DNA from 3 places in the Streptomyces sp. NBC_01450 genome. Region 2 is predicted to be linked to each of the others. Evidence: riboswitches for the same ligand, from Rfam matches in the RefSeq annotation. Region 2 holds a riboswitch; each other region holds the start of a gene.
What was found. Region 2 has a riboswitch for S-adenosylmethionine ahead of OG568_RS61415 (putative leader peptide). Riboswitches for the same ligand answer to the same signal wherever they lie in the genome.

Region 1 (2,258 bases), 4.0 Mb from region 2:
CCCACGTCGACCTGGGCGAGCGCGTCCAGGCCCACCAGGTGCAGGGCGTCGACGAGCATGCCCAGCTCGATCCCGTACCCGACGGGGAAGGGGAGCTGTTCGAGCAGCGAGCGGCGGGCCGCGTACTCCCCGCCGAGCGGCTGCACGAAGCCGGCCAGCTGCGGCCAGTGCATGTTGAGGAGGGGGCGGGCCATGAGTTCGGTGACCCGGCCGCCCTGACCCGCCGCACCACCGAGCGGACGGTCGTACATCGCCTTGACGAGGTCCACACCGGGCTCGGTGAGCAGCGGCCCCACGATCCCCGAGACGAAGTCCGAGGAGAACTCCTTCAGGTCCGCGTCGATGAAACAGACGATGTCCCCGCTCGTCACGAGGAGGGAACGCCACAGCACCTCGCCCTTGCCGGGCACGGCCGGGATGCGCGGCAGGATCTCGTCCCGGTGCACCACGCGCGCGCCCGCCGCGGCGGCCACCTGCGAGGTGCGGTCGGTCGAGCCCGAGTCGATGACGACGATCTCGTCGACGAGGGGCACCTGCTGCATCAGGTCGTGGCGGATGATGGCGACGATCTCGCCGACCGTCTCCTCCTCGTTCAGCGCGGGCAGCACGACGCTCACCGAGGAGCCGGTGGCCCGTTTGGCGGACATGATCTGGTGGAGCGGGCGATCGGTCACGGACCAGGAGCGATTGCTCAGCCAGCGCTCAACTTCCTTCAGCACAGTCTGCGGCTCCTCACTGTCTGATCACCCGGTGTCTCACGGTGTGATCCATCTCGCGGTTCGGACGACTCTCTCAACTGTCCTGGCCTTCGGTTACAGTCTTGAACAACGCGGATGACCATCGCATGTCGTAGATCATTTGCGGACCACCGCACCACCCGCACGACACAACCGAATACCGCTCATCCAGAGGGGCAGAGGGATACGGCCCGATGAAGCCCCGGCAACCCTCCAGCTGGTTCTTGTCACATTGATGTGGCGAGGCTCCCGGCTTGGGAAGGTGCCAAATCCGTCTCACGGCGAAGTGCGTCGTGAGGAAGATGAGGAGAAAGGGCCTCGCCTCCATGGCTGCGCAGACTGTTGCAAGTTCGACTGTTGCAAGCACCACGAACCCTGTCGCGGGCGACACCACCACCGTAGCCGGTGTGGATCTCGGACCCGCCGCCGCGCTTTCCTGCCGTGAGTGCGGGCACCGCGTGCCGCTCGGCCCGGTTTTCGCCTGCGAGGAGTGTTTCGGCCCGCTGGAGATCGCGTACGACTTCTCGGCGTACGAAACCGAAGAGCTCCGGGCGCGCATCGAAGCGGGCCCCGCGAACATCTGGCGCTACGCGCCGCTGCTCCCCGTCCCGGCCGACGTCGCCGACAAGCCGAACATCAACCCCGGCTGGACCAAGCTCGTCAAGGCCGACAACCTCGCCCGCGAGCTGGGCGTCGAGGCCGGCAAGCTCTTCGTCAAGGACGACTCCGGCAACCCGACGCACTCCTTCAAGGACCGCGTCGTCGCCCAGGCCATCGAGGCCGCCCGCGCGTTCGACTTCACGACCCTCTCCTGCTCCTCCACCGGCAACCTCGCCGGCGCCGTGGGTGCCGCCGCCGCCCGCGCCGGCTTCCGTTCCTGCGTGTTCATCCCGCACGACCTGGAGCAGGGCAAGATCGTCATGGCCGCGATCTACGGCGGCGAGCTCGTCGGCATCGAGGGCAACTACGACGACGTGAACCGCTTCTGCTCCGAGCTGATCGGCGACCCGGCCGGTGAGGGCTGGGGCTTCGTCAACGTCAACCTGCGGCCGTACTACGCGGAGGGGTCCAAGACCCTCGCGTACGAGATCTGCGAGCAGCTGGGCTGGCAGCTCCCCGACCAGCTGGTGATCCCCATCGCCTCCGGCTCCCAGCTCACGAAGATCGACAAGGGGCTGCAGGAGCTGATCAAGCTCGGACTGGTCGAGGACAAGCCGTACAAGATCTTCGGCGCCCAGGCCGAGGGCTGCTCGCCGGTGTCCGTCGCCTACAAGGCCGGCCACGACGTCGTACGACCCCAGAAGCCGAACACCATCGCCAAGTCGCTCGCCATCGGCAACCCGGCCGACGGGCCGTACGTGCTGGACATCGCGCGGCGCACGGGCGGTGCGGTGGAGGACGTCAACGACGAGCAGGTCGTCGACGCGATCAAGCTGCTCGCCCGGACCGAGGGCATCTTCGCGGAGACCGCCGGCGGGGTGACCGTGGGTGTCACCAAGAAGCTGATCGAGAACGGGCTCC
Region 2 (2,258 bases):
CGCCAAGGCCTGAGCCGACGCGGCGCCGGGGCCCTGCGGCCCTACCGGCCCCGGCGTACGCGCTCAGCGCACCTTGCCGTGAAAGGCCGGGTGGGCGTCGAGCCGATGTACGTAATCCCGGAGTCGACCGTACGGAGAGAGGGATTCCGTCGGGCCGAGCTGGGTCAGGGCCACCCAGAGGTCGACGTCCGCGGCCGTCAGCTTGTCGCCCAACACGTAGGCGCCCGCGACGAGTTGGCGGTCCAGTGCCTCGAGTGTCGTCGTGCGCGCCTGCGGTGGTGCGGTGGGGGTGACGTCCCGGTCGAGGAGTTCGCGCAAGGCGTCGATGTCCGCGACGAGGGCCGATGGGTGCAGCCGGGGGAGGCGGGCGTCGTCCCGGCAGGTCGGCAGTCCGGCGAGGTCGCGCAGGATGTCGGGCGTGTGGTTGCTCACGATCCGCCCGCTCCAACGGTCGCACAGCGCGGGCGCGATGAGCGGACCGTCGTAGTGGTGCCAGGTGGCCTCGTACGCGCCGCGCAGTGCGGCGAACGCGCCGGGTGTCTCGGCGGGAAGCGTCAGCAGCGTGGTGGCGACCGAGTCGTGGAGACCGAGCAGCTCCAGGGTGATCGAGATGCGCAGCGAACGCGGACAGCCCTCGCAGAGGTACAGCTGATAGCGGTGCGGCGCCGGGTAGAAACCGCCGGCCAGGCCCACGCCGATGCGGCTGTTGATGCGGTGGGGGCGAGGGGCCCCGAGCGAAGCTGTCTTGGGCATGACTCTCCAGGGAACGTCGAAGCCCCGCGGCCGGCAGGGCGGCGGTGGCGGAACGGAGTGACTGCGCTGACGTACGGACCGGTCCGGATCGTGGGACATGCCGGACTCGACGGACGGACCGTGTGGACTAGTAGGCGCTGGAGACCCGCTGCAGATCGATGTGCAGGCGCCTGGTCAGACCGTTCGTGCTCCTCCTGGCCATTCCCATCGCTCCCGTGTCCGGGGCTCGCGAGAGGCGAGACCACGCTTGTCCCGCCGCTCCGGCGGGACCCGGTCGTCACCCGGGGCACCCCGTCGCGGTGGAAGGGTTGCCTGTCAGCGGGCCGGGGCCGATAACCGCGTCGAACGGGAGAACCCCGCACGACGGGCGCTGACAATCGTGACCGTCCCTGTCAGTCTCGGTGTGGTCCGCGAAGCCGTCAAGAAGGCATATGCGCGGTCTCACGACGTGGTCATTCCGGCCGGTGCGCGTTGACATTCGTTTGGGGCCGTGTCTAACTTACGCCGCATCGGGCCGGATCGATTCCGGTACGTGTGAGGCCCAACGAGGCGGAATGGTGACGGTGAACGCGATGTACGCAGCTGACGGGACGACCGCTCCGCGGCGCCACGGCTGCTCCGCCGCCGCACTGTGTTGTACCGCCCGCGGCGCCCGCTGTCTCTGTCAGGGCTGACCGCTTCCGCCTTCCGCGGCGTTGAACGTCCGCATGGCTCAACCTCCCTCGCCCGCCGCCTTGTCGGCGCTCCGTCGGTGAGCCTCCCCCTCCGTACCCCCTGACATCCGTCTGCCCCCGCGCACCGCCGTCGTACGGGCCGCGGCGGCGGTGTGTCCGCATTCGTTGGAGCCCTCCATGAGTGAATCCCTGGGCTCCGCCGTGCCGTTGAGCACGACGGAGCCCCGCCTCACCGCGACCCAGCGCGTACTGCCCCTGCGCCACCCCGGCCGCTGGATCGCCTCGGCCATCGTGCTCGTCGTGGTCGCACAGATCGTCCACGGGCTGGCGACCAACCCCTTCTTCCAGTGGGACCGGTTCCAGTACTGGTTCCTGCGCCCCACGATCCTCGACGGTCTGCTCATCACCCTCGAAGTGACCGTCTACAGCGCCGTGTTGGGCCTGCTCGGCGGCATCCTGCTCGCACTGGCCAGACTCTCCAGGAGCCCCGTACTGCGCGCGGTGAGCTGGGTCTACATCTGGCTGTTCCGCTCGGTGCCGCTCATCGTCGTCCTGCTCTTCCTCTACAACTTCAGCGCGCTCTACAAGACGCTGAGCCTCGGCGTCCCCTTCGGCCCCGCCTTCCTCACCTTCGACGAGTCCCGGCTCGCCACCGACATGGTCGTCGCGGTCGTCGGACTGAGCCTCAACGAGGCGGCGTACGCGGCGGAAGTGGTCCGCGGCGGCATCCTCTCCGTCGACCAGGGCCAGCACGAAGCGGCCTCAGCACTCGGTCTGCCCAAGGGCTACCAGTTCACGAGGATCGTGTTCCCGCAGGCACTGCGCTCCATC
Region 3 (2,258 bases), 5.6 Mb from region 2:
AACTCCTCGCTCGTCTTCCGCGGCGACGACGGCCTGGACGAGCTGACCACCACCGCGACGTCCCGGGTCTGGATCGTCCGCGACGGCAAGGTCACCGAGGAGCGCTTCGACCCGCGTGACGTCGGCCTCGAGCTCGTCCCGGTGGAGGCCCTGCGTGGCGCCGACGCGTCCTACAACGCGGACATCGCCCGGCGGCTGCTCAACGGCGAGACGGGGCCCGTACGGGACGCCGTGCTCCTGAACTCCGCGGCGGCCCTCGTCGCCCTGTCCCCGACCGACGCACCGCTCGCGGACCAGCTCCGCGCCGGGATGGCGAAGGCGGCGGAGGCGATCGACTCGGGGGCGGCGAAACGAACGCTGGAACGCTGGGTGGCCGCCAGCCAGGCGTAGGCGTCCGACGGAGCCCCGGTTCTCCGTCCACGGGCCGGTGGGGCTTGCTCGCGCCGTTCCCCGCGCCCCTGAGGCGGGGCTGCGCCCCCATTTCCCCGTCCCTTCAGGGGCGCGGGGAACTGCGCGATCTTTTGGGGGTCTGGGGGCGGAGCCCCCAGGTAGGGATGGGACGGGTAGGGGCGGCGGGGGCGAGGAACGTGGGTGGCGTCCCCACGACCCGGCGTCCCGGTATACGGACGCCGGGTTGCGGGCGAAAGATCGTATGGCAGGATGCGGTATCAGGTCATGAGCGACAGCCATCAGGCCCCGGCCGGCTGTCCGGCAACCCTCCGTCCGTGGCGGGGTGCCCCGGGTGAAGACCAGGCCGTAGGCAGCGAGGTCTACGGCAAGCGCGGACCCCTCGAGAATCCCAGGGGTCCTGGTCGTTCGAGGGAGCCTTCTGTGAGCAAGCGAATGCGATAGGGCGTAGAGCCCCGCTTCCGCGTACCCCTTTTGCCTTTCCTCCCTGCGCCGAGCCGCGCGGGTGCACAGCGATACCCCCGTGCACCCGGCCCGCGCAGCGATTCCGCCTGCCTCTCACAGGAGCCTCGCCATGTCTGTCTCCACCGCTGCCGCCGACCAGACCTTTTGTGCCCCGCTGCCCGTTCTGGGCCGGGATGTCACCGTCCCGCTCGTGACCGGCGGCGAGGTCACCTACGCCGCGCTCGACTACGCCGCCAGCGCCCCCGCCCTGCAGCGCGTGTGGGACGACGTCGCCGCGTACGCCCCGTACTACGGCAGCGTGCACCGCGGCGCCGGGTACCTCTCCCAGTTGTCCACCGACCTCTTCGAGAACGCCCGCAGGACCGTCGCGGAGTTCCTCGACTGCCGAGGCGACGACCAGGTCGTCTTCACCCGCTCCACCACCGACTCCCTCAACCTGCTCGCCGCCACCCTCCCGGCCGACTGCCAGGTGTTCGTCTTCGAGACGGAACACCACGCCTCCCTGCTGCCGTGGAAGGACGCCCGGGTCACCTACCTCGACGCGCCCCGCACGCCCCAGCAGGCCGTCACGGCCCTCGAGCGGGCCCTCGCCGACCGCGACCCCTACGGCCCGGCCCTCGTCTGCGTCACCGGCGCCTCGAACGTCACCGGCGAGCTGTGGCCGGTGCGTGAGCTCGCCGCCGCCGCGCACGCGCACGGCGCCCGTATCGTCCTGGACGCCGCGCAGCTCGCCCCGCACCACCCGGTGTCGGTCCGGGACCTCGACGTCGACTGGGTCGCCTTCTCCGGGCACAAGCTGTACGCGCCGTTCGGCTCCGGCGTGCTCGCGGGCCGCGCCGACTGGCTGCGCGAGGCCGAGCCGTACCTCGCGGGCGGCGGCGCCAGCCGCAAGGTCACGCGGCGGACGAATGGGGGAGTCGACGTGGAGTGGCACGAGAGCGCCGCCCGCCACGAGGCCGGCTCCCCGAACGTCATCGGCGCCTACTCCATCGCCTCCGCCTGCAAGGCGCTCACCGAGGCCGGCTTCGACACCCTGGTCGCCCGCGAGCGGTACCTGATCGAGAAGGTCCGCGAGGGTCTCGCCGAGGTCCCCGAGGTCCGTGTCCTCTCCCTCTTCGGCGACGACGCCCCCCGGGTCGGTGTCATCTCGTTCGTCGTCGAGGGGTGGAACAGCTCGCACTTCGCGGCCGCGCTGTCCGCCGAGTACGGGATCGGGGTGCGGGACGGTCTCTTCTGTGCCCACCCGCTGGTGCGGACGCTGCTCGGCAGTGATCCGCAGACGCAGGGGGAGTGCGGGGCGCCCGAGGCGGCGCCGGGGGAGAAGTCCCTGAACGCGATCCGTGTCAGCTTCGGGGCCGGTACGCCCGACGAGCACGTGGAGCGGT

Region 1: linked by a shared signal. The riboswitch ahead of thrC (threonine synthase) and the one ahead of OG568_RS61415 (putative leader peptide) in region 2 are both predicted to bind S-adenosylmethionine.
Region 3: linked by a shared signal. The riboswitch ahead of OG568_RS35595 (aminotransferase class V-fold PLP-dependent enzyme) and the one ahead of OG568_RS61415 (putative leader peptide) in region 2 are both predicted to bind S-adenosylmethionine.

Annotation. Positions count from the first base shown of each region.
Region 1 covers NZ_CP109480.1:6,350,751-6,353,008, forward strand. Annotated here, with positions in the region: gene OG568_RS28425 (glucosyl-3-phosphoglycerate synthase) at 1-719, opposite strand, end outside; SAM riboswitch class I at 899-1,046, shown strand; gene thrC (threonine synthase) at 1,064-2,258, shown strand, end outside.
Region 2 covers NZ_CP109480.1:2,374,471-2,376,728, reverse strand. Annotated here, with positions in the region: gene OG568_RS10930 (YceI family protein) at 1-13, shown strand, start outside; gene OG568_RS10925 (glutathione S-transferase C-terminal domain-containing protein) at 64-753, opposite strand; gene OG568_RS61415 (putative leader peptide) at 881-955, opposite strand; SAM riboswitch class IV at 992-1,138, opposite strand; partial or broken gene OG568_RS10920 (amino acid ABC transporter permease) at 1,605-2,258, shown strand, end outside.
Region 3 covers NZ_CP109480.1:8,014,309-8,016,566, forward strand. Annotated here, with positions in the region: gene trpD (anthranilate phosphoribosyltransferase) at 1-390, shown strand, start outside; SAM riboswitch class IV at 672-788, shown strand; gene OG568_RS35595 (aminotransferase class V-fold PLP-dependent enzyme) at 983-2,258, shown strand, end outside.